DNA from 2 places in the Paenibacillus sp. FW104-T2 genome. Region 2 is predicted to be linked to the other one. Evidence: riboswitches for the same ligand, from Rfam matches in the RefSeq annotation. Region 2 holds a riboswitch; the other holds the start of a gene.

Region 1 (16,131 bases), on a different contig from region 2:
AGGCAGTAAGCGTGTGGAGTGAATAAGCTGCTCGGTTTCAATTAATAATTTGTGCAGATAGCTCTGTTCTTCCTTGGCAAATGAGATGCCAAGCTGATCGGAAAGCACGCTGCATAATCTCGCAGCCATGTATTCAGGCACGCTCTGATCTCCCGTAGAAGGGTAAACCGCTTTTTTATCCGAAGAAGGAATGCGACCGACGGTAAACCCCTTGCGAATGCGCACCAGCGCAACGGACAGCTGAATAAGCAATTTGGTATACTGTCGCTCCGGAATATTTTCGAGCCAGTCAATATCCGGCTGCCACAACGCATTCTCGACCGTCAGTACATCACGATGGCCAATCATGCCCAGCAGCTTCTGGTTCACCTTGGAAATCCCCTGGTCAGGTTGCCTTCCGAACAGATCAGATTCATCCAGATATTCAAGCGCAAGTCCTGCGATTGCTGCGCGGTAGGCCGTTTCACTGCCATTGATCTTCACTCCGTATCCTCGCCTGCGAACCAGCTTCAGGCCCGCTTGACGAATCCGGGGTTCCAGTTCATCCAGATCATTGCTAACGGTCGAGACCGTTACTCTCAGATCCGATGCAAGCGCCAGCAGTTTTACAGGCTCCGCCTCATCCAGCAAAATGCAAAGCATGAAGAGTTTACGCTCTTCGGGCGTAAACTCCACATATTCGTTCAGCTCCAGCTGCTCACGCAGTGAAGCCAAATCATCGGAACCAGGGTCTATGCGGACCCCGGTTCCTGATTTTTTTTCCAATTTCATGCCAAAGGGTTCAAGCCACTTCTCAATCATCTGAAGCTCCCTATGGACGGTTCGTGTACTGACTTTGACCGCAATTGCAATGTCGCCGGCGGTTACTTCCTGTGGATGTTCCAACAGGAACTCCACAATTTCACGCTGTCTTTTCGTAATACTCATATCTCAAGCCTCCGGCTCAGGGAAAACGATCGCAACCTGTTATTTCAGGCGTTCAACGAGTGCATCGTATTCCGGGCTTTTTAGGAAGTTATCGATGGATATATGTTCTGCGTTCGGTGCCACGCTGCGTGCACGGTCCGTCAATGTCTTCTGCGTAATAACAACGTCAGCGTCCTGCGGAATATCACTGATTGCCGTGTTGGTTACCGCAACGTCAATCCCTTCAGCTTTCATCTTCTTGCGGAGAATGGAAGCCCCCATGGCACTTGAACCCATACCTGCATCACAGGAGAAGACGATTTTCTTCACATCCGTTTTTGCTTTCACAGTTGAAGAAGCCAAATCCGCGGCTCTGTCTGCTTCACGATTATCTGCTGTAATAGCAGCATTCGCTGTATTGCCTTGACTCTTCATGTCTTTCATGCGATTCGCTGCAGACTCCAGATCTTCTTCTTTTTGCTTACCTGTTTTCAGCAGCAGTGCTGCAACCAGGAAGGATACGATCGCGGCCACAGCCACCCCGGCGAGCATCGGCAGATATCCACCTTTTGGCGTTAACAGGGAATATGCAATGATACTACCCGGTGAAGGTGCTGAAACCAGTCCTGCTCCGGTGAGCATGAAGGTTGCTGTACCTGCCACGCCGCCTGCGATTGCCGCAAGAATCAGAATCGGTTTCATCAGAATGTAAGGGAAATAAATTTCATGAATTCCCCCGAAGAAGTGGATGATAACCGCACCCGGTGCGGAAGATCTTGCTGTTCCACGACCGAAGAAGCAGTACGCCAGCAGGATACCAAGTCCGGGACCCGGGTTTGATTCAAGCATGTATAATACGGATTGACCCAATTCTCTCGCTTGATCTGTTGCAATCGGTGTTAGAATGCCGTGGTTGATTGCATTGTTCAGGAACAATACCTTCCCTGGTTCAATGATCAGGTTGACGAGTGGGAGCAATCCCAGATTCATCAGCCCCTGTACACCAGCCGATAATACGGTGCTAATTCCTTCTACAGCAGGTCCGATACCCAGCAGTGCAATGATCGCCAGGATACCACCGATAATACCGGCGGAGAAGTTATTAACCAACATCTCGAACCCTGCTTTGATCTTGCCTTCAACGGCTTTATCGAACTTTTTGATGATCCATGCAGCCAGTGGTCCGGCAATCATGGCACCCAGGAACATCGGAATGTCACTGCCGACGATAACCCCTATAGTCATGATGGCACCAATGACACCACCACGCTGGCCATGCACCATCGTACCTCCAGTGTAACCGATAAGCAGTGGCAGCAAATATTTGATCATCGGATCTACTAACGTTGCAATCGTTTCGTTAGGGAACCAGCCTGTTTTGATAAACATGGCCGTAATTAATCCCCATGCAATAAATGCACCCATATTCGGCATAACCATGCCGCTTAGGAATCGGCCAAAACGCTGAACGCCTACCCGGAGACCGCCTTTGGAATTGGACGTTTGGTCCAAGTTACTCATTGTATTATCCTCCTCGGATCAAGTAGTTATCATTTATGAAAAGGGTATCATTTCTCCCCTGCTGTTATCCTAAGCCAGATTGGTCTCCGGTTCAACGAAATGAAAGCGTACTTTCGTCATGATCATTGATGACAACATTGTGTTTATGTAATCGTTTTTATGATGATGAGAGGGCTCTAACCATTGATATACTTGGCTTTTTTCGTATGTGACTTATATCATTTACGGTACTAAATTCAATAATATAGCATGTGCGATTCAGCCTTATTCCATCCTGTTCAAGTGTCTCATATGGCAACAAGCCTGTCCTTGGGAACACGAAAAAGCCTGCATGAGCACCAAGGCTCACACAGGCTCTGAAGACGTGCACGACCGTCCAATGTATGAAAAAATCATGGATTAATAAAGGTTATTTAGTGCAAATACATTCTACTCCTCGATGTGCTTACGATATGCATCAGCATTCATCAGTTTAGACAACGCTGTTGTCAAATCACCTTCAACACGAATCTCAATCATCCAGCCTTCTTCGTAAGGCGAACTGTTGACGAGTTCAGGTGCATCCTGCAGTGCTTCATTCACAGCAATAATCGAACCACTTACCGGAGAAAACAAATCCGAAACCGTCTTCACGGATTCAATCGTACCAATGCTGTCTTCCGCTTTTACATCCGATTCAAGGTCAGGCAATTCCACAAACACAATGTCACCCAGCTGATGCTGCGCGAACTCGGTAATGCCGATCCGTACAGTATCCTCCCCTACGGTTTGCACCCACTCGTGCTCTTCACTGTACAGGAAATCACTTTTCAATTCGCTCATCGATATCCGCCTCGCTTTTCATTAATGAGTGCATGCGTCCTTCGGCCAACCCTTTTTCCCAGAACATAGCGTAAGATATTTTTGATTGAAATGTCAAGATACCTCACAAATTATTTGATTTTTGATGATTACGCCTGTAACGCAAACACCCTCACTCTACATATAATGGGTAATATTAGAATAGTAAGCGCACTCTTTTTATATACACGAACAATAAATTAGGATTTATAAATATTATTCGGTTTTTTATTGATTTCTGTGATATCGTTCTTGACATCGATAGGGGATTCACGTTTTAATGAGAGAGTAAATGTTAATCGTTGTGTGCATCACCCGCGGATGAATGTAAAGGGAGAGATTACCCGTGACGCCCAACTCTGGGATGCATGCGGTAACGCCGAAGGAGTAAGCCACCCGACAAGCGGGAGGTGAATCTCTCAGGCAAAAGGACTTTTACGGGACGCAACTCTGGAGAGCATCTATTCGCCCGATATGGGCGTTATGATCACCCAAGGGGAAACCTGCTGCAACCTATTGGCGGGGTAACTCTCAGGTACCAAGGACAGAGCCTAAGAATACAGCGTGCTTCTGGCATGCCGGTTCTTTGGCCTGTCCTTTTCCTTTTTCCCAAAAAAACGAAAGTCAGGATCGAGCCGGCGCTGTCATCAGTAGCCTTAACCATACTTATCCAAGAAAAGAATCATTCATGTTATACACTCGGCCCGGTAGCGGCCATAACGAGGTGATTTGATGTCCGATTTGCTTAGAACTCCACTCTATCCACTTTATCAGCAATATGAAGGTGTACGGTGCATCGATTTTGGAGGCTGGGAGCTTCCGGTGCAATTCAGCGGGATTCAGAAGGAACATGAAGCGGTGCGCGAACGGGCTGGGCTGTTCGATGTATCCCACATGGGTGAATTCACGGTGCAGGGTGAGCAGGCCGAAGCATTTTTGCAGAAACTGACGACCAACGACGTGACCGCACTGGTTCCTGGCCAGGCACAATACACGTTAATGTGTTACCCGGACGGTGGCGTAGTGGACGATCTGCTCGTATACAAGCTGGAAGATCAGCATTATATGCTCGTCGTGAATGCCTCTAATATTGACAAGGACTGGGCCTGGCTGCAAGAGCACATGGTTCCTGGGGTGAGCATGACGAACGACTCCGCAGAAACAGCTCTACTGGCTCTACAGGGCCCGCTTGCTGCAGACATCATCGGAAAAGTTACAGATACTGACGTATCCATAATCGAGCCTTTTCGTTTTGTACAGCATGCTGAGGTCTGTGGTGTAAAACTGCTGCTGTCCCGCACCGGTTATACCGGAGAAGACGGCTTCGAACTATACGTACAGGCAGATCAGGCCGCTGCGGTCTGGAACGGATTGATGGAGGCGGGCGCTGATTACGGTCTGGTTCCGGCTGGACTTGGTGCACGGGATACACTTCGATTCGAAGCGAAGCTGCCCCTCTATGGACAGGAATTATCGCCGACCATTTCACCGCTGGAAGCAGGCGTTGGCATGTTTGTGAAGCTGAATGCCGGACCTTTTATCGGGCACGAAGCACTATTGCAGCAAAAAAATGATGGACCTGCCCGCAAACTGGTCGGCATTGAAGTACTGGAACGCGGGATTCCACGTCCCCACTATCCCATCTACGCGGAAGGCGTGCAGATCGGGGAAGTAACAACCGGTACACAGTCCCCTACGCTGAAGCGCAATCTGGGGCTCGCCCTAATTAACAGCCAATATGCTGCACTCGGCACCCCGCTCGAGATTGAGATTCGTGGCAAAAAGCTGAAAGCCGAAGTTGTGAAGACCCCTTTTCATAAACGGACACGTACGTCAAAGACACCTACCCAAGGAGCTGATCAAGCATGAGCAAGCACCGCTATATTCCCATGACTGAACAGGATCAGAGCGCCATGCTCGCAACCATCGGTGTGGACACGATTGAAGATCTGTTCCAGGACATCCCGCAGGAGATTCGTTATCAAGGCGAGCTGCCTGTCTCCTCCAAACTGGATGAATACGCACTGACACGCCACATGTCGAAGCAGGCTGGCGCCAATGCCAATTTTGAGACACATGCCAGTTTCCTGGGCGCAGGCATATATGATCATCATATCCCTTCCGTGATTAATCACGTCATTTCCCGTTCCGAGTTCTATACCGCCTATACGCCATATCAGCCCGAAATCAGTCAGGGCGAGCTCCAGGCGATCTTCGAATTTCAATCGTATATCTGTGAACTGACTGGCATGGCTGTAGCCAATGCGAGCATGTATGATGGCGCGACCGCATTTGCAGAAGCAGGGAATCTGGCCGCAGCGGCAACTCGTCGCAAACAGCTAATCGTCTCCCGTACCGTTCATCCTGAAGCCCGTCAAGTGTTGAAGGCTTACGCCCATGGTCTGAATTTGGAGATTGTCGAGATTGGTTATCAGGACGGGGTGACCGATTGGGATGCCCTTCAAGCCGCCGTATCGGATGATACCGCAGCTGTCATGATCCAGAGTCCGAACTTCTTCGGTGCCGTGGAAAATGTAAAACAGGCTGCAGACCTCGCGCATGCGCACAAGGGTCTGCTCGTGGTCAGCGCAAACCCGCTGGCGCTTGGTATGCTCGAAGCTCCAGGCAAGCTGGGTGCCGACATCGTTGTCGGTGATGCACAGCCCCTTGGCATCTCCGCTTCGCTCGGTGGTCCGACATGTGGATATTTCGCTGTATCCCAGGCTCATATGCGCCGGATTCCGGGCCGAATCGTTGGCCAGACAACGGATCGCAACGGCAAACGCGGTTTTGTACTGACGCTCCAAGCACGTGAACAGCATATCCGCCGCGAAAAGGCGACATCCAATATTTGCTCCAACCAGGCATTGCTTGCCCTAAGCGCTTCGGTGTATATGTCTACTATGGGAAGACAGGGCATGATGGATGTGGCTGACCTGAATTTGCAAAAGAGTCATTATGCTCTTCAAGCACTGACAGCAATTCCTGGAGTCAGCCTGACCTTTAAAGCCCCCACATTCAATGAGTTTGTCATCCAGCTGCCCGAAGGGACAGACGTCGATGCCCTTCAGTTGAAGCTGCTGGATGCCGGTTTCATCGGTGGATATGAACTTGGACGGGATTACCCGGAGCTTGCGGGGCATATGCTGGTCGCTGTTACGGAACGGCGCAGTAAGGAAGAGATTGACGAATTCGCACGTGTATTGGAGGGATCGCTGTGACTCAGGAAATGACAACCATCCAAGGACAGCCGGAAACGGCAGCTCCTTCCCAAGCCGAAACCAGCACGCAACAAATGACACAGGCAGCATCGTCTGCTCCAGAGCAATCACTGATCTTTGAACTGAGCAGCCCGGGTCGTGTCGCTTACTCCCTGCCTGAATGCGATGTTCCGCGTCAAGATCCCACGAGCTTGATTCCCCGGGAAATGCTGCGTTCGGAAGCAGCCGCACTGCCTGAGGTATTTGAAGTAGATGTCATTCGTCACTATACTGCCCTTTCCCGCCGGAACTTCGGGGTAGATAACGGATTCTATCCACTCGGATCTTGTACGATGAAGTATAATCCGAAGATTAACGAGGATGTAGCTCGCTACAATGGATTCGCCAAAATCCATCCGTATCAGCCTGAATCCAGTATTCAAGGTGCACTTGAACTTCTGTATACATTGCAAAACGACCTTGCAGGTCTGACTGGCATGGACGCGGTGACCCTGCAACCAGCTGCTGGTGCCCACGGTGAATGGACCGGCCTCATGATGATTCGTGCCTATCACGAAGGTCGTGGTGAACAGCGGACCAAAGTCATTGTCCCGGATTCTTCACACGGCACCAACCCGGCAAGTGCAACCGTGGCTGGCTTTGAGACGGTAACCATTCCATCCCGTGCGGACGGTCTGGTCGATCTGGATGCACTGCGTGCGGCCGTAGGTTCCGATACCGCAGCCTTGATGCTGACCAACCCAAATACCCTGGGATTGTTTGAAAAGGACATTCAGGAGATTGCCTCCATCGTGCATGAAGCTGGTGGCCTTCTCTATTATGACGGAGCCAACTCCAATGCCATTATGGGTATTACCCGTCCTGGGGACATGGGCTTTGATGTCGTGCATTTGAACTTGCACAAAACGATGAGTACTCCGCATGGCGGAGGTGGTCCTGGTGCGGGACCCGTCGGCGTAAAAAATCGTCTGATTCCGTTCCTGCCAAAACCGATGGTGATCAAGAACGAACAGGGACAATATGCCCTGGATCGGGAAGGAGATCAATCGATTGGTCGAGTCAAAGCGTATTACGGCAACTTCGGTATCTTGGTACGCGCCTATGCCTACATTCGTACGTACGGACCTGAAGGCTTGCGCCGGGTATCCGAATGTGCCGTACTCAATGCAAACTATATGATGGCACGTCTTGCACCTTATTACGAAATTCCGTACCCAGGCGTATGTAAACATGAATTTGTCATGTCTGGCCGGGGCCTGAAGCAATATGGTGTAAGAACATTGGATGTAGCCAAACGACTGCTTGATTTCGGGTATCATCCGCCAACCGTCTACTTCCCGCTCAACGTAGAGGAATGTATCATGATTGAACCAACGGAAACAGAGAGCAAAGAAACGCTGGATGGCTTTATCGATACGATGATTCGTATTGCCAAGGAAGCAGAAGAGACACCTGAACTGGTACTCAATGCACCTTATGGGACTCCGGTTACCCGTCTGGATGAGACCACAGCAGCACGTAAACCTGTATTGAACTGCGCGTGCAGTTAATACCCAGCCATTCAACTAAACGGCTCCAGCTGATGTTTTAACGTCAGCTAAAGCCGTTTTTTTATTTGCTGATGTCGCTGCCTCCTACGCGCGAACGCTCTCTTTCTTTATTCCTTATGATCCCACATTAGCCCGCAAAAAAAGCCGGCATCCGCTGTTCGCAGATACCGGCAATATCGCTGCATTCCTGCAGCCCATTCATCGGAAAAAGAAAAGACCTTAAAATCTGGAGGAAAACCCTCGCAAAATTACGCTTTGATGCTTTGAACCAATTCGACCACTTGCTCAGCAGTTTGCATGTCCAGAGCTTTGGCAGCCAGTTCCTGCATGTCCGCACGGGACAGCTTGGTGATCTGGCTACGAGCTGGCAGGATGGATGTTGCGCTCATGCTGAACTCATCCAGTCCGAGACCAAGCAGCAATGGAATTGCTGTTTCGTCTCCCGCCATCTCTCCACACATACCAACCCATTTACCTTCGCGATGTGCTGCATCGATGACCATTTTCACCAGACGCAGAATAGCAGGGTTGTATGGTTGGTACAGATAGGATACACGCTCGTTCATACGGTCAGCTGCCATGGTGTATTGAATCAGATCGTTCGTTCCGATACTGAAGAAATCAACCTCTTTGGCAAATTGATCCGCTAGAACCGCAGTCGAAGGAATTTCGACCATGATACCCAGTTGAATGCTGTCAGAAACAGCAATCCCTTCAGCGACCAGCTTTTCCTTCTCTTCGAGCAGGACCGCTTTCGCTTCACGGAATTCACCCAGTGTTGCGATCATTGGGAACATGACACGCAGGTTGCCATGTACGCTTGCACGCAGCAATGCACGCAATTGTGTACGGAAAATATCCAGACGGTCCAGACACAGACGAACTGCACGGAAACCAAGGAATGGATTCATTTCTTTTGGCAGATCCAGATATGGAAGCTCTTTGTCTCCACCGATATCGAGTGTACGAACAACGACAGGTTTGCCTTCCATTTTTTCAAGTACGGCTTTGTAAGCATTGTACTGAATATCCTCGGAAGGAAGTTTGTCTCTGCCCATGTACAAGAACTCGGTACGATACAGGCCTACAGCCTCTCCACCGTTCTCCAGAACACCGGTAACGTCGTTCGGCGTACCAATGTTGGCTGCCAGTTCCACATGAACGTTATCCACCGTTACGGTTGGTTCGTCACGCAATTTTCGCCACTCGGCACGTTGTGCATCATATTGTTCCTGTTTGGAACGATACTCCGCAATGACCTCATCTGTTGGGTTAACCAGAACATGACCGTCCAGGCCATCAACGATAATCATATCGCCTTGTTTGGCTTGAGCCAGAATGTCTTTGGTTCCCACAACAGCCGGAATTTCAAGAGAACGAGCCATGATTGCAGAGTGGGAAGTACGTCCGCCAATGTTGGTTGCAAAGCCTTTAACATATTGACGGTTCAATTGAGCTGTATCGGAAGGCGTCAGATCCTCCGCCAGCACAATCACTTCTTCGCTGATCTCAGCCGGACTCATGAAGTCGATACCAAGCAAGTGATTCAGCACACGTTTGGTTACGTCACGCATATCTGCAGCACGTTCCTGCAGGTAAGCACTCTTCATGTTTTCGAACATGGAGATAAATTGCGATGCCGTTTCGTTGAGTGCAAATTCTGCATTCACTTTTTCATCAGCAATTTTTGCTTTTACCGGATCAATCAGTTCCGGGTCATTCAGAATGAGCAAATGGGAAGCAAAGATTTCAGCTTTCTTCTCGCCAAGCTCTTGTAAAGTACGCTCTTTGATCGCCTCAAGCTCAGACTGGGACTTGCCCAGTGCTGAGTCGAGTTTCGCGATCTCTGCGTCAACGTCGTTGATTTGGCGTTTTTCTACAGAGTAATCAGGATGCTCCAAGATAAACGCCTTGGCGATAGCAATACCCGCCGAAGCCGCGATCCCGGAAACATTAAGCATTAATTTCGCCCAGCCCTTCGTTAACCATAACGTCAGTCAGAGCTTGAAGAGCTTCAGCTTCGCCTTCGCCTTCAACGATGATGCTGATGGTGTCGCCTTGTTCCAGACCAAGGGACAGAACGCCCAGGATGGATTTCAGGGTTACTTTTTTACCGTTAGCTTCTGCAAAGGATTCTGCACCTTTGAATTTGTTAGCTGTATTAACCAAGGCTGTCGCCGGACGTGCGTGGATACCATCTTCGTCTGTAATTCTGAATGTTTGTTGCATTACAATCATCTCACTTTCAAGTAGTTTAATTTAGGCATTGCATATATTTTACACTTGCTTGCCATTGTCGGAACACTTCTTATTTTATCTCAATGATTGGCTGATCGCCAATTTTCAGTACTCCACTCTTCTTCAGGGTCACCGTGGAGCCCTCTGGCAGGTTGGTGAAAATCACTGGCGAGATAATGGATGGAGCGTTAGCTTTCACATACTCCAGATCCACTTCCATAATCGGTTGACCTGCCGATACCAGATCACCTTCCTGCACAAGCACGTTGAAACCTTGACCTTTCAATTTCACCGTGTTGACACCTATATGAACCAGTACTTCCTTGCCTCCGTCAGACATAATGCCGACAGCATGCTTGCTAGGGAATACGTTAAACACTTTACCATACACTGGCGAAGTAATTTTGCCATCATGCGGCAGCACAGCGAAACCGTCACCTGTCATTTTCTCAGCAAAGACCGGATCAGGGACGTTAGTGATATCCATCAATTCACCGTTGACCGGCATGACGATATCTTCAGCAATAATGCGTTCGCCTTCTGCTCCCGCTGCTTTCTCCTCTTCAGGAGCAGGTTTAACATCAGCAGCTGGTGCTGGTGCCGGAGTGCGTCCTGCAATGATATCCTGCATTTGGGACTTGATTGTATCTGAACGTGTACCGAAAATGGCCTGTACATTATTACCCACTTCAAGCACGCCAGATGCACCCAATTGTTTCAAACGATCTTTATTTACATTGGATTTCTCATTTACTTCAATCCGCAAACGAGTGATACATGCATCCAGGTGTTTAATATTCTGCTGTCCACCGAAGGCTTCCAGAATATTGTGTGGCAGATCGTCTGTTGAGCCTGATCCTCCACCCGAATTTGTTTCAGGTGTTGCATCTTCGCGACCTGGTGTTTTGAGGTTGAACTTACGAATGATCATTCGGAATCCGAAGTAGTAGATCACGGCAAGAATCAAACCGACGATAATAACGTCCCACCATGGTGTGCGGTTCGGGATAATCCCGAAAATCAGGAAGTCAATGAATCCACCAGAGAACGTCATCCCGATTTTGACACCCAGAATTTGCATTGTCATGAAAGACAAACCTGCGAAGATACAGTGTACTGCAAACAGGACTGGTGCCACAAACAGGAAGGAGAATTCAAGTGGCTCTGTAATCCCGGTAAGGAACGAGGTCAGCGCAGCTGAACCCATGATCCCTGCAACATACTTTTTGTGCTCCGGTCTTGCTTCATGGTACATCGCAAGTGCCGCAGCCGGCAAACCGAACATCATGAACGGGAATTTACCTACTTGGAAGGTTCCCGCCGTGAGGTTTACACCATCACGCAATTGGTTGAAGAAGATCTGCTGGTCCCCACGAATGACGTCTCCAGCCTTGTTCACATACTCACCGAATTCAAACCAGAATGGAGAGTAGAAAATGTGGTGGAGTCCAAACGGAATAAGGGACCGTTCCACAACCCCGAAAATGAATGCCGAGAGCGTCGGGCTCGTATCTACCATGAAATGAGATACAGCATTCAGTCCACTTTGAATCGGTGGCCAGATAACCACCAGCAGTAACCCGAGCAAGAGGGAAACAACCGATGTGATAATCGGAACAAAACGTTTACCTGCAAAGAATCCAAGGTAAGACGGCAGTTCGATTTTGAAGAACCGATTGTAACACAGTGCTGCGGCTATACCAATGATGATACCTCCGAACACACCTGTACTCAGTGTAGGAATACCCAAAATGCTGGCATAGCCTGGTACTTCGCCGATCATTGCCGGCGTTACACCAACTGCTGTACCCAAAGTGACATTCATCACCAGATAACCGATGATGGCCGCAAGTCCTGCCACACCTTCGCCTCCGGCCAGCCCAACGGCTACACCTACTGCAAAGAGCAATGCCAGATTGTCAAATACGATCTGACCTGCGTTCATCATGATCGTCGCGATCGAGTTCACCCAAGGGGTGTCCAGTGCCGTTACGTATTGCAAAAAGTCCGGATTCACCAGCATATTACCGATTCCGAGCAATAAGCCCGCCGCTGGTAGAATGGCCACAGGCAGCATAAGAGCTTTACCTACTCTTTGCAAGACTCCAAAAAGCTTTTTAAACATCGCGTCGTATTCACCCTTTCGTATAAGTCTGTATGTCGTGATGCAAGCAAGGGAAAACAAAAAAGGCATAAGCTAATAAAGTGAACTGTACCAACCTTCGGGTATAGCATACCCTGTATAAGGTAAGAACAATCACACTCTAGAAACTCATGCCTGATCGAGTCAGTAACACGTCGCTTATGTTTTTTATTCAGTTGCTTGATTACGGACACCATTGTAGCATCACTTCAAAAACAGTGCAAGCCTTTACACTAAATTTGTTCGGACGCAATTCCAGCCGTGGTAATATTTCACTTTCCCTCTTCTTCTTTCCTTTGATTGAGCCGTTGGAGATGGATGGTCAGATAACCAACCTCTGCTGGATAAACCGGCAGATTCAATCTTCTCTCCATCACTTTGGTCAACTTCCATGCAAGCGAGTACATTTCAGGGTACTCCAACTTGAGCAGGGAATCCAGCTTATGAAGCTCTTCCACCTTATCCCCCCGTCGCACACGTTCTAGTGCAAAGCGAAGATGTGTAAGCAAACGCGAATAGTCCAGTGACTCCGTCTCAAACGAATAATCCAATTGGTCCGTTACGATTCCCACCAGATCGGTAATCAGCTGGGAATGCTCACGTACTTGGGATATGTTCTGATTAGTCATGGCACTGTAGATATGGAGTGCAATAAAACCAATTTCATCCATACCCAGATCGACACCGAGCTTTTCCTTAATCAGGCGAACGGCATAATCTCCCATTCGATATTCTTCGGGGTAGATCTCACGTGTTTCATATAGAAACGGATTTTGGATCACAATGCCCTGTTCTTTGCGTTTAAGTGCAAAGGAAATATGATCGGTCAATGCAATATGAATATGTTCGTTAAGCGGAACATCCGTACGCTCAGCAATATACGTAATGACTTCGTTAATAATCTCGATCAGTGCCTCATCCACTTGCGGAAGAAGCTGTTTATACTGCTCTTGCTCCTGCTGGTTTTTCAAAATAAACATCTTCTCCACAGCCATCAAGGGAATGATGTCACCCGTTTTCCGGTTAAAGCCTATGCCTTTACCGATGACGACGACTTCTCCATGTTCAGGATGCTGTGCAATAATTACATTATTATTTAGCGCTTTGTTTACATGCAGGCTGCTCACTGTTTGCACCTCTTTTTTCATACCATCTGGAATGTGATTCGTCACAATCCTCGTAATGAACGAAAAGACGTCCGGTGCGGGCAAACCGCGCCGAACGTCTCGCTTAAAAAGTAACAAAAAATCACGTTAAGGTCAATAGAGCTTCACGTATCATTCACACGTAGTCCTAATCCTCTGTTCCAGCTCTCTCCACAATCTTATCGATCACTGATGGAGTGTTTACAGTTTCGCTTTGCTGAACAGCAACAGGTGCAGGCGTTTGGGACTTGGTCAAACCTTTGATCAACTGCTCTACATCAATGCCCGATACGCTTTTCAGCATCTCAGGAGCTGTAGACATCAGTTCGGTCACATAGTTACTTACACGTGCTGCACCCTCACCCTTACCTGTATCTACCACAGTTAATTTATCAATGGATGAGATCGGCTCTGCAATTTTACCAGCAAGCTCAGGCAGCATTTTGACGATAATATCGAGTACTGCAGCCTCGCCAAACTTCTGGAACGCTTCAGCCAGTTTCTCTTTCGCTTCGGCTTCCGCAAGACCGCGCAGACGAATGACTTCTGCATCCGCAGTACCCTTGGCCCGTTCTGCATCTGCCACAGCCTGACCTTCAAGCCGTTTTTGTTCGGCTGTTGCTTTGGCTTGAGTCTCGATGGAGTATTGCACCGCATCGGCCTCGCGCATTCTTTTTGCTTTGTCCGCTTCGGCCGCCTGCTCGACAGCATAACGATCTGCTTCCGCTTTTTTCTTCACTTCGGCGTCATACTGCTTCTCACGTACGGTAATTTCTTTTTCCTTCAGGTCAATCTCACGTTCTTTACGCACGAGTTCAACTTTCATTTGTTCTTCCACAACCGTCTGTTTCGCACGCGCTTCTTGGATATGATACGCTTGGTCTGCTTCGGCCTTAGCCGTATCCTGGTCGCGCTTAAACGCTGCCACTTTCAATTCCTTCTCTTTGGCTGCTTCCGCGATATTGGTATCCCGGAGCAATTCCGCCTTTTGCCCTTGCTCTTCTGCATTCGCTTTTTGAATACGAGCATCTCTCATTGCTTCGGCTTCCGCAATCTCGGCATCCCGTTTCACGGCAGCAATTCTCGGCTTACCGAGGGCGTCCAGATATCCTTGTTTGTCACGAACATCCTTGATGGTAAAGGATACGATCTGCAAACCCATCTTTTTCAGATCTCGTGCAGCCACACCCTGAACCTCTTGTGCGAACCGATCCCGATTCCGATAAACTTCCTCCACAGTCATGGTTCCGAGAATGGCCCGCAAATGCCCTTCCAGAACTTCCTGTGCTTCGCCTCTTAAGGCTTCAACAGGTTTACCGATGAATTGTTCGGCTGCGGTTGCTACATCTTCCACAGCACTACCAACTTTGATAATCGCTACACCATCTGCAATAACCGGAACCCCTTGTTCCGTATACACTTCTGGCGTGGATACGTCCAGCTTATGAGATAGCAATGAGATAAATTCGGACTGCTGGAACACAGGCCAGATGAAGGCACCACCGCCGCGTACAATTTTAATTTTACGTCCGGACTCATCTTCGGAAATATTTTTATTCCCCAGAAAGGAACCCGTAACGATCATCGCTTCATCGGGTCCAACCGTCTTATATCTCGCCCAGAAGGCCAAACCAAGAACCAGAATGACACCTACAACAATTGCAGGAATCAACAACACATCCATATTGAATTCCATTCCACATCTCTCCCCTTATTACAATGATGACAAAACAACTTCTCTCGTTCTACTCAAACGTCTTTAAGTACATCTTCATCCCATTCCGCCACACGAAGCACACCTTCAGTTATGTCCACCACGACAACGCGCACTCCCGCCGCAATAGGGCGATGTTCGAAACTGGATGCCGTATGAATCGTGTTACCGGAAGCAACACGGATCATGACCTCACCGAAACCCCTTTCAGGTATTGGAATCGTAATTTCTCCGATTTTCCCGGATAGCTCCTTCATGGAAAATGCAATGGAAACCTCACTATTCCGCATCGGCTTGATATAAGCAAAGAATACCAGCATGGCAGCAGCAATACCTATAAGCAGGGATAAGATAAGACCCGCAATGGCACTTACGGAGCTATAACGCGTCAACATGATACCAGCTCCGCCAAACGCTGTGATAGAACCAGCAAGTACAACAGGTTTGAGAAAATCAATGCCTGGCAGTTCAAAGGCTCCATCCAGCAATCCGTCAATCAAATCACCCAGCACCACGCTGACGACCGCAAAAATGGCTCCTCCGATTAGACACCCCCAATAGATGGACTCCATTCCCCGTTCCTCCTCTCTTCTGCCGAAACTTTTAACCCACTGGGCATTCCTCATGTAAATAAATACGTAGCCATCGGCTTAAAGTTTCAAAATCTTTCCTCATTTGTATTCTAGACCCGATAATGGTTATTCTGCATGGTATTTCACGCAAAAAGACCGCAAATCTCCATATTGTGGAGATTTGCGGTCTTTTTTAATAATTGAATGCAATTTACAGAGAAGCCTTGTAAATGGATACAACATCCTCACGCTGCAGCTTCTTGAAGTTACCAAATGGGCCA
Region 2 (16,131 bases):
TCCGATCTAAACAATCTGGACTTGTTGGCGGAACGCTCGAATCGATATCCCTGTTCCTCAAGTGCTGCCGCATATTTACGAAGAGTACTGGCTCCTATGCCCAGGCTCTTGGCCGTTTCCGTCGTTGCTCCAACTTCTTCAATCATCATTATTCCCTCCCGGAATGAAGTCTTTTGAATTCGAAATGGTGGCTTCAGCGTTCCCTTCTGGAACTGTCATCGGATCGGGTCAACCTGTCTCATGAACAAATCGCTTTTGTTTAGCTTGCCATAGGTATTCGTCAACGTCTGGCTCGATCCCTTTGGCGGTTTTGTTCTGTTTCTGGGGATTCATAAGAAGTTTTGTCACGTCTGTTATTCGTAAAAATCCCTCTTATTCCGACATGGAGGAGGAATGCTGTCACAATCGAATTATGCTGGTGCAGACGCCGTCGGTTTATGAAAACAGGATATTCATGTCAATTTTGTTAACCCCACTACTCCAATACGCTCCCGCGACAGAGGATATCATTGCTGCACAGCTTTTCCATGTGTTATCTTATGTAACGTAGAAACGGATTTCGGCATAAATTAAAGGACTATACTTAACATATGGCTTGAAGTCAGGACAATTACATGATTAGGATATGGGGGTTGAACGGCAGTGTTAGGCAAATCAGGTAAAGTGGCGGTTATCGGGGCGGGTCTTGTAGGCTCAAGTTGTGCATATTCCATGATTAATCAGTCGATATGCAGGGAAATCATGATGGTGGATCGGACGTATGACCGCGCTGTTGCCCAGGCGCTGGATTTCTCGCATTGTATGGATTTTACACATAATCGTACCAAAGTATATGCCGGGACATATGCAGATTGCGGAAACATGGATGTCATTGTCCTGACTGCAGGAGCCAATCCAAAAGCTGGCCAGACACGTCTGGATATTCTGGAGGAGGCCGAATCGATTGCAAAAGACATCGTCCTCCCCATCATGGATAGCGGATTCAACGGTATCTTTGTCGTCGCAGCCAATCCGGTTGACATAGTAACTTATATGGTATGGAAATTGTCCGGCCTTCCGCGTGAGCATGTCATTGGCACAGGGACTTCCATCGATTCCTCCCGGCTCAAAACGCTGCTATCCGAAGTGTTTTCGATTGATCCGCGCAGTGTGCACGGATATGCTCTCGGGGAACACGGGGAGTCCCAATTCGTAGCCTGGTCCCACGTAACAATTGGAGGCAAACCGATCATGCACATCATGGAACAGCATAAGGAACGCTTCAAACACCTGGATCTCGATGATATTGCCCGCAAAACCAAAGATGCCGGTTGGGAGATCTTCACCCGCAAAGGTTCCACCCAATTCGGGATTGGCAATGCCCTGGCTCATATTACACGTTCCATCCTTAATGATGAACACAAAATCATTGCCGTATCGGCCATTCTGGAGGGAGAATATGGTCAGAAAGGTGTCTGTGCAGGCGTTCCGGCCATTATTGGAGGAAACGGGATTCAGGAAGTCATCGAATTGAATCTGGACCCATCCGAGCGTGAAAAATTCGAGCGTTCCTGTGAGATTTTAGCGGGCAATATTAATCGCCTGACCTTGGCCTAATTGTTCCATGGCCTTAAAGACTCATTTCTGAATTGAAAAGCAGGAACAATCAAACAGGCCAGCGACCTCCTGCTAGGAGAAATCGCTGGCCTGTTTGGATTAACATCTCAGGATTTTATTTAATTCGGTGCCAGCTGGGGCTGATCTGTAGGCCCCCATTGCTGAAGTACCCGTTTCAGTTCACTGAGCATGACCGGTTTACTGATGAAGTCACGCATACCAATCTCGAGACACGCTTCCTTGTCTTCCCGTTTTGCATTGCCTGTTACGGCAATAATAGCCGGAATGCGATCCTGTGGAATCAGACGGTGCACCAGATCGGTTGCCTTGAGCCCATCCATGACCGGCATGTGAATATCCATCAACACAATATCATACGAATTCTGCGAGATGGCCTCAATGGCTTCGACTCCATTGGTACATACATCCGCTTCATAACCCAGCTTTTCCAGATACTCGGTCAAAATTTTTCGGTTCACCGGGTGATCCTCAGCTACCAGGATACGCATGGACACCTTGTCACCTTGACGTGTGCGATCATGACTGAATTGACGTGCTGTGTCTTCTGACGCGTAATCTACACTCGTTGCAGGTACTGCAAAACGGAACGTTGATCCTTTTCCGTCCTCACTCTCCACGCTAATACTACCGCCCATAATCTCCACAAGCCGCTTCGAGATAACAAGACCAAGTCCTGTACCTCCATACTTGCGATTAATGACCGGGTGCAGCTGGGAGAAGGATTGGAACAACTGATCCAGCTTGTCCGCAGGAATACCGATCCCGGTGTCTTTCACTGCAAAATCAAGCACGCTATCTTCTGGCTTTCTGCCCTTAACGATATCCACATTGACTTCGATGCTGCCCTTATCCGTGAATTTCAGTGCGTTACTAACCAGATTGACCAGAATTTGACGGATACGCATGGCATCACCCACCATGAATTCTGGAATGCTTGGATTCAGACGATACCTGAGCTGCAGCTGTTTTTCGTCTGCCCGAATTTTAAACAGCTCTGCCACCTGCTCCAGCATTTTGCGTAGAGAGAATGGTTCATATGCAAGAGCCATCTTACCCGACTCCAGTTTGCTGAAATCCAGAATGTCATTCAAAATATTCAGCAGTGCATCTCCGCTCTCCTGAATAATCTGGGCATATTCCCGCTGCTCTTCCGACAGATCGGTTCCTATCAGCAGTTCGGTCATGCCCACAATCCCGTTCATCGGCGTACGAATCTCATGACTTACCATCGACAGGAACTCTGACTTGGCCTGCGCTGCAAGCTCAGCCGTCTCCTTGGCGCGCACAATTTCACGCTCTCCGGTTACATCATTGAACACAATGACTACGCCCTGAATCTGTTCCTGATCAATAATCGGTGTAACCTGGTATTCCACCAGGAAGCTGCTGCCATCCTTGCGCCAGAATACATCTTCCTTGACCGAGCGTCTTTGTCCATCCATAACGGTCATGTGAATTGGACATTCTTCTTTAGGAAAATAACTTCCATCCGCACGGGAGTGATGGATGATCGGATGGGCGCTTTTGCCGATAAACTCTTCCACTTCATACCCAAACATGGAAGCCGCCGCCGGGTTCATAAACATGGTGGTTCCTTCCGCATCCAGACCATATATGCCTTCTGTAACGGAATTCAGAATCAGCGCATGCTGTTTGCTGAGTTCCTGAATACGATCCATATACTCCTTGCGTTCGGTAATATCAGACAATATTCCGTACACTCCAACCAGTTCCTGATCGACGATAATCGGCACATTGATAATGGATGCATCGAACGTCTTCCCCATGGAATTCACAATACGCGTTTCATAATGCTGCGGTTTACCCTGCTTCACCAGATCAAAGTAGGATTTGCCGCGCCCTACCTCACATGGATCGAGATTGGACAGAAACGATTGTCCGATCAGCTTGCCGCGAGGAATGTTGAGCATTTTAACCAGATTACGATTCACCGCACTATACTTACCTTCAAGATTTAATGAATACACCGCAGCTGGATTGTGCTCGAACAAGGATTTATACCGCTGACGACTCTCTCTCAGACGTCTGTCCGCATCCTTATGCTGGGTAATATCACGGCTTATGCTTACGATCTGAATGCCTCTTCCCTTCTCTCCAGCTACTGGCTTAGCCAGAGTTTCCATCCAGATATAGTGACCTTTCTTGTGCCGCACGCGCATTTTGCAGCCGTTGCCAATCTCAGACAGCTCCATCGGATCCGGGAAATCTCCGGGATAGCAATAATCCTTGAAGGACTTGCCTGTCACTTCTTCCGGTCGATATCCGAGCAAAGAATACACGGATGGGGAAACGTAAAGCAGTTTGCCATCCAGCGCACTTGTCGTAATCAGATCCTGGGCGTGCTCAGCAAGCACCTGATACTTTTCTTGCGTCTCCTGGAGTTTCCGTTCCACTTCAACAATATCCGTCACATCTTTGGCAATACCATAGATGCCTACAACCTCTTCTCCCGCTGTTATGGGCACGTAGGTAATTTCAGCTTGTCTTACAGCTCCATTTTTATGATAAAACGTTATACTGTTACTGACTGAACGGCCAGTAATGACCTCGTTAATATATTCCTGCCTCGACTGTTCACTGTCTGGTGGACAGACCTGACCTGGATTCATACGCATCAGCTCGTCAAGCGTATAGCCTGATATTCGCTCTACTGATGGATTAGCATCGATATAGTTTCCATGGATGTCCATCACATATATGGCATCCGGGTGATTAAAAAACAATGATTGGTAAGAACTTCCCTCAGAAATAATCCGCTTCAGGGTTTCCGTTTTATTAATATCCAAGGCTTACCCCTCTTTTCTCAGCCTGTATCTTTTTCTAAACATTCTAAAAAGCCATTTTTAGTATTAAGTATCTACCCTCGAATAACCATGTATAGCTGCCTAGAAACAGCTTTTTTTATTTTACCAGATTCCAGTCTGATTTTGCTTACAATCTCGTTTAAATTTGTAATATCCCAACTTGAAAAAGATGGAACCTTACATTCTTTATTTCAAAATCAAAATTAAATGATTGTTCCGGAAGTCCAAAATTGGCTTTGAAAATCTGGATATTAGTTACAATGTCATAGATACATTATGTATCATTTCAGCTATAATCGATACACATAGAGCATGCCTGTCCTGTATAAACATTACCTAATTCATAATCAGCGCAACAGGACGCGGCTAGTTTTTGGAGAGGATGGAGATTATGCTGCCCAATCGAGTTAAAGTTGCTTATGGGAAGGTAAGAGGAATGGCCTTATTTGGAAGAATTCAGCCGTCACTTAGGCTGCTGCCACGAATACGAGGCAAGGTTTACCTGAATAAATTTGGTGATCTCCATGTGGGCAAACGACTCAATATCATTGGAAAGCCTTGGGGGACACAGCTGACGGTTGTCAAAGGGGCAAGGTTAACCATCGGGGATGACGTCATGATTAATGCCGGGGTGGGGATTGCTGCCAATGTCGAGATCTCCATTGGCAATAACGTCATGATTGGACCAAGGACAAGCATATTCGATAGTGCCTATCATAGGATTGACTCTCTGGATGACGGGAGCAGCATGGCCAAAAAAATCATCATTAAAGACAACGCCTGGATCGGAACCGGCGCATTGGTCCTTCCCGGAGTAACCATAGGAAAAAATGCTGTCGTTGCCGCGGGGAGTACGGTCACCAAGGATGTACCCGACAATACATTGGTTGCCGGAACACCGGCAAAGGTGATTCGTGAACTTACCATACACGAAGGTTGGTTGAGATAAAGAAAAGATCCCCCTGTCCGCACATCATCCTTGCTCGGTGGACGGTCTTGGGGGATCTTGTTTTAATGAAGATCTGTTTTTAACATCGTGCAATCCTAGATTTCTTTTTTTCTAAAATACAAAACTCCGATCAAAATAAACAGCACTGCACTCCCTCCAACTACTGCAAGGAGCGTACCCAGCGGTACATTGTAGGCTCCGAATCCTCCGCCTTCCGCCTCTGTCATCAGCAGCATCGGCTGAGCCCAAGGATAGAACGGACCGAATGTCGCCGAGTTCACAATCAGGATGTTCGGTACAGTCAAGGCAAAATTCAGAGCAAGGGGTGCTGCGAAGCTGCTCCAGATCAGGGAAACTAACATTTGCAAACCGGCAAGGGGCAGGCAGGCGAACAGGCCCAGCAGCAATTTGCCCCCAATCCATTCCCAGGGTATGGGCTCGGTTAGACCCTGAATAAATCCTGCCAGCAGAATGGATCCCAGCAGTAACACTTGGGTGCAAAGCAGCAGTAAAATGACGATCGTCAGCTTGCCTGCATAAACGCCTGTCCGGGTGAGAGGCAGCACCAGCATTTGCTTCCATCCCCCACCAGCATGTTCGAAGCGGCAGACAAATGAAGTGAATACCCCCGTCAGGATCGGCATGAGCAGCATTCCATGCAAAAAGACCATTGTTCCCATCAGAACTTTCCACTGTCCTGATGGCTCACTGAGAAGCCCAATAAGCAAAGCTAACAAAGGACTCAACAGAATCAAGAGCCATACAGGTGATTTGCCCATTTTCAGCCGTTCAGAGGACAGGATTCGGAAATACGTCGCAGCAAAGTTCATCCTAAGCCACATCCTTCCGGCTGAAATGCATCATTCCAAGCAGCATAATCAGGATCCCCGCCGCCAATCCCATCCCTGCGTACATGAATGGATTCGGTCCATTCCATGCCATCTGTGCCCATGCGAGCGGGAAGATTGGTGAGATACTAAGTGCGAACATACCTGTGATCGCAAGGACAATGCCCAAGGTCACCGGAAGTGCCTGATTTTTGGCAACCATCGTTAGCCACAATTCAATGGATAGTACAGGAAGTGCACCGGCCAGTGGCAGCAGGCCCAGCTTGAATGCTTGAATCCAGGGAATGTCTCCGGCATTGAACCCGAACACGAGGCCCAGAATCACGATTCCGGCAGTCAAAAGAAGACAAGAGATCACAAGCAGTATACACGCCAATAAGAACTTCGCCAGATATACTGCTGGTCTCGGAATCGGCATGGCCAGAAGCTGCTTCCATGAACCTTGCTCATGCTCAACATTGGCAATCATGGAGCTCAGGATCGTTGCGCCAAGCATTAATGCTAGCGGTACAAAAACAACCACATTCTCCAGAAGCCCATTCCACAGATTATCCCCATATATTCCTTTTAAATAATCCAGACGGAGTCCAAAGTTCAGAGCCTGCATTAAGGTAAGTCCGATGGGTGCGAGAAATACAAGAAACCAAATGCCCTTGCCACGAATTTTGAGCCAGTCCGACGATAGTGCACGTCCCGTCATACCATAGCCCCCTCACCAATGACCCGCATGAAGAGGTCTTCGAGAGACTGTCGGTGCTCCTCCACCCTGTAAATAGCGTGATCTTGCTCAACCAGCCTGCGTACCAGCAGCGCAATCGCACTGTTGTCCATGTATGGAAATGTCAGCTCAGACCCTTGACGCTGACCAAATTGTCCTTGTTCTCTCGCCAGCTTCATCGCTTCCTCCGGCTCGGAGACGGTCAATCGGATGGAGCTGCCTGTCTGGCTGTGCAAATTCGCAATTGTATCCTGAAGGACCATTTTGCCTTCGCGAATAATCCCAACCCGGCTGGCCATCTGCTCCACTTCACTGAGCAAGTGACTTGATACCAATACCGTAATCCCGTGTTCCAGCGGCATGCGCTTAATTAACTCCCGGATCTCCTGAATACCGGCCGGATCCAGTCCATTCGTAGGTTCATCCAATATCAGCAGTTCCGGCTGGCCCAGCAAGGCACTTGCTATTCCGAGCCTCTGCTTCATTCCAAGCGAATATCCTTTAACCGAGCGTTTCGCATCCCTCGTCAGGTCGACAATGGACAGGACCTCGGCAATTCTCGATTTGGGCACGTTCAGGATCCGGCGCAATGCCTCCAGATTCTCCACCGCATTCAGATGGCCATAGTAGGACGGATACTCCACGAGCGAGCCGACACGGCTCAGGATATCCATGCGATCCTTCCGAATGTCTTTATCGAAGACACGAATGACACCTTTTGTCGGTTTGATCAAGCCCAGCAGCATGCGGATGGTTGTTGTTTTACCCGCACCGTTGGGTCCCAGAAAACCGTAGATATCCCCTTTCTTAATATGCAGATCCAATTCACGAACCGCCGCACGATCCCGATATGTTTTCCATAAATTAGCCGTTTGAATAATGTTATCACTCACTGTTTAATCACCTCGGATATCATCGTAACCGTCCAAGGTTAAAACTACAGTTGTCCGAAGTTTAAGTTTAGTTTAAATACTGCAAGGTCAGACCTAAGGTTAATAAATAAATATCCGAACTCCTTCGGGTGAGCTATCCACCTTTTTACGCAGGCCCATCTCGCGAACGAGCAGATCCACAATGGACAGCCCGAGACCTGTACCTTTCGCCCCCACCTCTTGCTGCATACCCGGACCCTGATCCCGAATAACCAGAGCTGCTCTGTCATGAATCCGTTCAGTGGATATGCCAATGTATTTTCCGTCTCCTGCATACCGAACCACATTCTGAAACAGGTTATCCAGAATACGACGCATGCCCTGTTCATCCACACGCCAGATCAGCGGATCATCCGGCAGGTCAATATCGATGTCGAACTGCTCTCTCTCCCATACGGGATACCATGCCGCGGCCGTTTCTCTAACGATCCGAAAAACATCTTTCTCTTCCAGCTTCAGTGTATACTTACCACTCGCCAGCAGATTGTACGATAACATGTTATCAATAAGTCCACTTAGATCATCCATCTTGGACTCCATGCGTGACAATGAACTAATTCCCTTATCGCTGAGCGCTTCCTTGTGAAGAGCATGCATATGTCCACGAATGACCGTTAGTGGCGTACGCAAATCATGGGAGAGTCCTGCAATGAGACGTTTGCGGAATTGTTCCTCCTCACGTTCCCTGTGACGGCTTTCGGTCAACTGATACACCATCTGATTGAAGGAGTCTTCCAGCTGACCTATCTCGTCCGATCTGCGAATATCAACAGGAAGCGGAATGCCTTCCTTACCTGGCGTAATCATGGCTGTCTGCAGACGGATCAGGCGTTTGCGAATCCGTGCAAAAAACAGAATGGACATCACAATGAAGAACAGAAAAATAATCGTCATCAGCAAACCAAGATACAGGAGCTCCATCGGCCAGTTGCTCTGGGATTTTTGGAGCAGATATCTCGGCACTTCAATGACCATGAAGCCTTTTCCCTTGTCCTCATTGCCTCCACCTATAAACGAAACGACGGTTAACGGGTCACGGTAGACGGCCTCCTTCATGAATGCCAGCGTGTAGGATGCATCCCATACTGCGGGAATGCGGGTTTCTACCTTTTTCTGATCATCCAGCGGCCATTTCAGAGTAGTCAGGGTTGAGCCATTTGCCGGAGTTTCAACTACTTCTACACCTTCACCCCCAAGAATAAACACGGTCTCCCCATTTTCATCCACTCTGTACATCGAAGATTTGGGATATTGGGCATGTAACTGTTGTATGCGTTGATCTACCTTGGCAGGTGCTGCCTGTTCCAGCTTCTTCGATTCATTGGACCAGAGATTGCTTATATGGGTAACGTCACCGTAAGGAGCAGTATTACTGCTCTTGCCCATGTTATTCACAATCACCACATATACGATGGAGGTAATGGGAAGTACGACGGGAACAAATAAAACGGCACACAAGATCAGAATCATATAACGGGACATGAGTGATTGGCCAAATCGAAACTTACGTTTCCCTGTATTTTCCCCTTCGCTCTGACCCTTCGGATTCTCTCGCTTTCTGAACCGTCTGATCATGGTTTCTTCACACGGTATCCAACCCCGCGTACGGTTTGAATAACCGACGGATTGGCCGGATCCCGTTCAAGCTTCTCGCGCAGATGGCGAATATGTACCATTAATGTCTTATCCCCATCCAGATAAGGCTCATTCCAGACAGCCTCATAAATCTGTTCTTTCGTACGGATCATGCCCATATGCCTGAGCAGGTACGCGAAGATGTGAAATTGTTTTCCCGATAAAATAATCTCCTCCCCCGTCTCCTCATTGACGATCCGATTGTCCTTCTCATAGATGGACAGGTGATCCAGCTTCAGGGCAGCATCGGACGAAACGGTGGTCCCTGCCTTGCGCAGCTGCACTTCAATTCGTGCAGCAAGCTCATCGGGATGAAACGGCTTGGTTACATAATCATCAGCAAAATCAAGCCCATGCAGCTTGTCATCGATGGAGGTTCTGGCCGAAAGCATGACGATGGGCACGGAAGGGTGTTCCTTTTTGAGCCTCTGTCCTACCGTAAATCCATCCAGCCCAGGCAGCATGACATCCAAAATAATTAGGCAGCAGTCCCCGGCAGCTTCGGCAGCCCCCTCACCGCTTCCCAGCCATATGACCTCATAACCGCGTTCCTCCAGGTCAGCTCTGACCCATGTCGCGATTTCCGTATCGTCCTCAATGTATAGCAGTTTTGTTTTCATGCGTAGATTCGTTTCCTTTCTGCACCCTTTGGGTTAATTATATATCTGAACATATTGGAGTAAGCTGTATGTAGGAACGAACGAAGCACCATATAAAGGGATTACTCCGTTACTCTCATTAGTATTATACCTTAATCTTCAGCTACAGAAATGCCATGCCTGATGTCCATGAAGTACATATGAAGTGAATAGACGGGAGGAGTTTTAACATGCTGCTGGAAGCCATCTATCATCAACCCAAACGGAACTGGGCATATGCCTACGATAAGGATACTGTTCGCCTGCGCCTGCGTGCCAAAAAGAATGATCTCAACGAGGTATACGCCATGACTGGCGACAAATACGCATGGGAAAACACCAAAAAGCAGATCTCTTTAACCAAGTTCACCTCAGACTCCATGTTCGACTACTATGAAGGTGAAATAAAGCCTCCGTACCATCGTCTGAAGTACTCCTTTTTGCTCAAAAGCGGAGACGAGCAGATCTGGATGTCGGAAACGGGTTTCCATGAAGACGAACCGGACGATCCGGGGCAGATGTTTCAGTTCCCCTATATCCACCAGGGTGCGGTCTTTACGCCGCCTGAGTGGGTCAAGGATGCGGTTTTCTATCAGATCTTCCCCGAGCGATTTGCCAACGGCAATCCGGAACTGAATCCGGAGAATGTTGAACCATGGGGCGGCGAGCCTACACCATCCAACTTCTTCGGAGGCGACCTCCAGGGTGTAATGGATCATCTGGACTACCTCAGTGAGCTAGGCATTAATGCCATTTATTTTACCCCTATCTTCGAAGCAACCACCAATCATAAATATGATACCGAGGATTACCTCCGGGTAGATCGGCATTTCGGTGATGCAGACACCGTAAAACGATTGGTCAAACTGTGTCATGAACGCGGTATTCGGGTGCTTCTCGATGCGGTGTTCAATCATTCCGGGAAGACGTTTGCCCCATTTGTAGACGTACAGGAAAACGGGGAGAAGTCCAAATACAAGGATTGGTTCCATGTTCATGAATTCCCGCTGGACGTGAAGGATGGCATCCCTACGTATGAGACCTTTGGATTTGAGCCTCACATGCCGAAGCTGAACACGGAAAATCCGGAGGTGAAGGACTATCTGCTGAAGGTAGCCGAGTATTGGATCAAGGAAGTGGGCATGGACGGCTGGCGGCTGGATGTCGCGGACGAAGTGGATGATGCGTTCTGGCGCGATTTCCGCCGCGTGGTCAAGGCTGCGAATCCAGAGGCGTATATTCTCGGAGAAATCTGGAACGAATCCTCGGCCTGGCTGCAAGGTGATCAGTTCGACGCTTCCATGAACTATCCGTTTACCGATGCCGTGAATGGTTTCTTTGTCAAAAATAAAATGAATGCCGAGACGTTCGCAAATTCCATCGGACGGCAGCTTTCACGTTATCCATTGCAAGCCAGCGAAGTGGCGTTCAACCTGCTGGATAGCCATGATACGCCAAGACTGCTGACACTGTGTGAAGGTGATCAGCGCAAGATGAAACTGGCAGCATTGTTCCAGTTCACTTATCTGGGCACACCGTGCATTTATTACGGAGACGAGATCGGGCTGGATGGTGACCATGATCCGGGCTGCCGGAAATGCATGGAATGGGACGAGGCGAAGCAGGACCGTGAATTGTTCACCTTTTATCAGCAGCTTATTGCCCTTCGCCATGCCCATCCCGCTCTGCGTGCAGAAGGTCACGTCCGATTCCTGCAAGCCCGTCCTGAAGGCAGCCAGCTGATTCTTGAACGGCAAAGTGAAGATGAACGCATTCTCGTTCTGTTCAATCGTTCGGAGGAAACGGCGATCATTGAATTCGAGGCGGGTACGGACGAATGGACCGAATTGTTGGACGGTAACCACCGCACGGCCAGGGACGGCGATATTCTCGCTGTTGAACTGCCAGCATACGGTTATGCCGTGTTAAGTACGGATATCGTTCAGGGATAAACGGTAAATATTTATTTCTTATCGTTATAGATTACAGGAGCTTTCTCCTGTAAAGCCCGGAGTTAGGCTGAGGCTCTTTCTCTTCAAACAAAAAAAGGCGTCCTGCATGACCTGTAAAGGCCAGCGGACGCTTTTCTCCGTTTGTCTCCCGTATAATAAATCCTATCCTATCAGCCTCGTTCTATGCCTGCTCTGTCTCATTATCCTTCGTGTTCTGTGGTTCGGACTCAGCTTCAGGTTCTGCACGCTTCGCTTTGGGTTTCGCCAGCTTCTCCATCATTTTTCGGCCCGTTGGCGTCTGGGCCAATCCGCCCTGCGCCGTCTCGCGGTGCCTGCTCGGCATCGCACTTCCCACTTCCAGCATGACGTCAATGACTTCGTCCGATGGAATGGCACTTCTTACCCCGGCCAGCGCCATATCGGCTGCAGCCAGTGCCGTTACCGCACCGAGTCCGTTGCGGACGATGCATGGAATTTCAACAAGCCCTGCAACCGGATCGCAGATGAGGCCCAGTGTATTTTTTAACGCGAGACCTACGGCATGAACGACCTGCTCCGGCGTCCCCCCACGCAGCTCCACCATTGCACCGGCTGCCATGCCGATCGCCGAACCGACTTCTGCCTGACAGCCACCCTCTGCACCTGAAATAAACGAGTTATTGGCGATGACATATCCAATTGCACCTGCACAGAATAAGCCGTTCACCAGATGCTCATCACTCCATCCGAATCGCTCCTGGGAGCTGATGAATACACCGGGGATAATCCCGCAAGAACCCGCTGTCGGCGTAGCCACAATCCGGCCCATGGATGCGTTGACTTCAGATACACACAGGGCATAGGCCATTGCCAGTGCGGAAGCGTCCCCCGAGCAGGTTTCGCCCTGGCGAATATACTCGGCCATCTTTTTGCCGTCTCCGCCAGTCAAGCCACTGCGCGAGGTGGTGTCCTCCGTCAGTCCTTTCCGTACAGCCTCTTTCATCACTTGATAATATTCCGACATCTGCCGCACAACGTCCGCTTCCGGCGTATTGGTCTCCTGAACCTGCTCCTCGATCATTAGCCGGGCAATGGTTTTGGATTCAGCCGTACAGATCGTATTCAGTTCATGCAAGTGCTTAAAGCGCATCCGGATCAACCCCTCTCTTCAAATCAATGACGCGAATATCCAGCACATGATCCAGTGAACGCAGGCGTTCCAACATCTCGGCACTTGGTACTCCGTCCATTTCCATCGCTGTTAGTGCTTCGCCATCCCGGGCTTTTCGGTCTACCTGCATATAACCGATGTTAACCCCTGAGGAGCTGATCGTAGACGTCACGGAAGCAAGCACCCCTGCCTTGTCCGCATGACGCAGAACGAGTGTGGGGAATTCCCCGCTGATCTGTACCCGGAAATCATTGAGCGTATGCACCGACACACTGCCGCCGCCAATCGAAGCACCAACGAGTGAACATTGACGCTCACCGTGCCACAACTCAATTTTGACCGTATTCGGATGCGGAGCAGGCAGTCCACTTGTATAGAACTCAACCTCCATACCCGCTTGTTCGGCATACGTCTCAGCGTCCGGTATCCGCGGATCATCCGTGACATAGTCAAGCAAACCACCAATTAACGCCAGATCTGTACCGTGACCTTGATACGTATCGGCAAATGAGCCGTACAGTGTCAGCCTGGCACGTTCAGGGGTACACCCCAGCCACTGCCTTGCAATTCTCCCCAGTCTCGCTGCCCCGGCTGTATGTGAACTTGAAGGGCCCGTCATCGACGGACCGATAATTGAAAAAACATCTTTAAATCGCATCCTGCACCCCTCCATATCGTCATATCCATCCAGACATGCACCATAATGTTCCTTCATTACTGAATGATGACATCAAAAAAGGACAGTAGAAGGCCTTAGGCCCTCTCTCTGTCCTCGTTACCTGAGAGTTTCATGATCAGAGGCAGCCCCATGGGGTACCCTTCTCATCATATACCCCTTGGGTGGCGCATTCGCGCACTCTCCAGAGCTGCGTCCAACGATGGTACATTTACCTGAGAGATTAACCACCTGCGCCGGGTGCGCAGCGGCTTGCTCCTTCGGTGCCTGGCAGCCTACTGAAACCAATGGCCTGCCCAGGTCTCTCCCGCTCGTTTTCATCCGCTGTATCGTATATATTCGCTTGAACACATATCAAACGTTGTCCTTGTGAGATTGATCATTCATATAACAGATTAATATGCAACACACGTAATGTCAACAAAAGTAACGCATCATTATCATCTTGGCAAAATTCCTCTACTATTATATGCAGCTTTCCACGGAATCGTTCAGTTTCCAATAGGATATAGACTAGCTATGTAGTGATTTTGAGGAAGAGCTGTGATCCTTATAATATGACTGTCTTGAAGGAAGCCAGCTCGTAAGCCATAACAGAAGGGCACCCAGCATCAGAACTGCCGAAACGACCGTATATACCGTTCGAAGAGAGATTACTTCGGCAACTACACCCATGACCAAAATCGAAATGACCTGCAATGCACTCAGCATGAGTCCAAGTACGCTGCTCATTCGCCCCATCAAGTCTACCGGTATATTATTCTGATAAAAGGTGACCAGTCCCGTGTTTGCCGGCGCCGAACACAACCCAAGCAGAATAAAGGCGAATGCGGCAAGCTCGAACGAAAACGAAAGAGCGAACAGGAAATAACCAAGCGCAACCAAGAGCACGCCTCCGCCCATCATGTGACGGATGGACAAGTGTTTGGCGAACAACCACACCAGCAGAGAACCCGCCATGTATCCAGCTCCAGTAACACTCATCAACGCACCATACTGTGACTCGGACAGGTTCATGACTTGACGGATAAAAACCACTTCCTGTGCATCCAGCGACATGCCAATAACAAGAATAATCTGGAACAAGGCATAGATGCCCACCACATATCCTGCTTGTCGACTGAATAGCATTACGGCTCGCCAATCCTGGGCAATCAGACGAGGGGTTAACCTTGTCCTACCGCTGCTCTGCTCTCCAGTGCCCAGCCTTGGCAGTAACATCAGGATGAGCGCCGACACCACAAAGGAAGCTGCATTGGCATAGATCGCCGCTGCAGGTGACAGATAGATCAACATGACTCCGGCTATGGCTGGGCCTGTAATAAAAGCACCAGAACTGATCATGGCCTGCAGGGAATTGAATCGCTTGCGCCGCTCAGCAGGAACCAGCCGGGTGATGTACACCTGCGAAGAAGGCACGAATATGGATGAGGACATGCTGACAAGAAACATGATGCCGTACATCATCCATAGACTGGGCATCAGCGGAAGCAATGCCACGAGCACAGCTCTCACCACATCCGCCCCAATCATCAGCTGCCGCTGGTCGTAGCGGTCAATCAGACTGCCTGACCAGAATTTGGTGCATACCGAGGCAATCGGCGAGATAATCCACAAGCCTGCAACTGCCGCCGGGGACTGTGTCATGTTAAGCACCATCAAATTAATGGCCACAATGTAGATAAAATCCCCCAGGTTGGATATGCCTACTCCGCCCAGGAGCAAACCGGCATGTTTCCATCCCCCTGACTGGGTGCCCTTCCCGTTCTCCTGATCTCGATCATTGCTCATCCATCAGATCCCTCCCAGATTCATTCATGAATTTTAAGAAGTACTGAATTAAAACCCAATAATTGTATTATCTCCTATTTGATCCTTTTTCGCAGTAAAAAAATGGACTATGCCCGGCGTCGATCTTCATGTTTCGCAAGGCTTCCCGTACCAAAAAGACTGCCGTTAATCGGGCAGTCTCAAGTCGGTTTAATCCAAGTTGCTTTTCTATATCATTTTTGGGTCAGATCCGAAGCCTGCCGAAACCATTCCTTTACGGCATTAGCCTGGCCATATTCCAGGAATATGGCTTTGAAGCCGCCCCGATTCACCATCAGCCTCGCCCGAACGGATAACAAGGACTTGCTTCGCTGTCTTCGGGTAGCAACCGTATCCACTGTGACCACATGAGGCCGGCGCA

The links. A riboswitch is a leader RNA that binds a small molecule or an ion and turns the genes downstream of it on or off. The one in region 2 is predicted to bind glycine.
Region 1: another riboswitch for glycine. It lies ahead of gcvT (glycine cleavage system aminomethyltransferase GcvT); the one in region 2 lies ahead of sdaAB (L-serine ammonia-lyase, iron-sulfur-dependent subunit beta).

The regions. Positions count from the first base shown of each region.
Region 1 is NZ_JBYTCE010000004.1:254,903-271,033, forward strand. It holds gene AC3WQ3_RS07460 (BglG family transcription antiterminator) at 1-927, opposite strand, end outside; gene AC3WQ3_RS07465 (PTS mannitol transporter subunit IIBC) at 967-2,427, opposite strand; gene gcvH (glycine cleavage system protein GcvH) at 2,857-3,249, opposite strand; glycine riboswitch at 3,589-3,712, shown strand; glycine riboswitch at 3,716-3,817, shown strand; gene gcvT (glycine cleavage system aminomethyltransferase GcvT) at 4,000-5,136, shown strand; gene gcvPA (aminomethyl-transferring glycine dehydrogenase subunit GcvPA) at 5,133-6,488, shown strand; gene gcvPB (aminomethyl-transferring glycine dehydrogenase subunit GcvPB) at 6,563-8,038, shown strand; gene ptsP (phosphoenolpyruvate--protein phosphotransferase) at 8,287-9,999, opposite strand; gene AC3WQ3_RS07495 (HPr family phosphocarrier protein) at 9,992-10,267, opposite strand; gene ptsG (glucose-specific PTS transporter subunit IIBC) at 10,347-12,401, opposite strand; gene glcT (glucose PTS transporter transcription antiterminator GlcT) at 12,692-13,546, opposite strand; gene floT (flotillin lipid rafts scaffold protein FloT) at 13,713-15,260, opposite strand; gene AC3WQ3_RS07515 (NfeD family membrane protein) at 15,314-15,850, opposite strand; gene AC3WQ3_RS07520 (iron-containing alcohol dehydrogenase) at 16,062-16,131, opposite strand, start outside.
Region 2 is NZ_JBYTCE010000007.1:142,710-158,840, reverse strand. It holds gene AC3WQ3_RS11350 (MerR family transcriptional regulator) at 1-146, opposite strand, end outside; gene AC3WQ3_RS11345 (L-lactate dehydrogenase) at 643-1,596, shown strand; gene AC3WQ3_RS11340 (PAS domain-containing hybrid sensor histidine kinase/response regulator) at 1,716-4,424, opposite strand; gene AC3WQ3_RS11335 (acyltransferase) at 4,834-5,391, shown strand; gene AC3WQ3_RS11330 (ABC transporter permease) at 5,487-6,221, opposite strand; gene AC3WQ3_RS11325 (ABC transporter permease) at 6,223-6,939, opposite strand; gene AC3WQ3_RS11320 (ABC transporter ATP-binding protein) at 6,936-7,850, opposite strand; gene AC3WQ3_RS11315 (HAMP domain-containing sensor histidine kinase) at 7,950-9,464, opposite strand; gene AC3WQ3_RS11310 (response regulator transcription factor) at 9,461-10,144, opposite strand; gene AC3WQ3_RS11305 (alpha-glycosidase) at 10,354-12,114, shown strand; gene sdaAA (L-serine ammonia-lyase, iron-sulfur-dependent, subunit alpha) at 12,296-13,243, opposite strand; gene sdaAB (L-serine ammonia-lyase, iron-sulfur-dependent subunit beta) at 13,233-13,922, opposite strand; glycine riboswitch at 14,029-14,130, opposite strand; glycine riboswitch at 14,135-14,260, opposite strand; gene AC3WQ3_RS11290 (MFS transporter) at 14,454-15,731, opposite strand; gene AC3WQ3_RS11285 (PH domain-containing protein) at 15,944-16,131, opposite strand, start outside.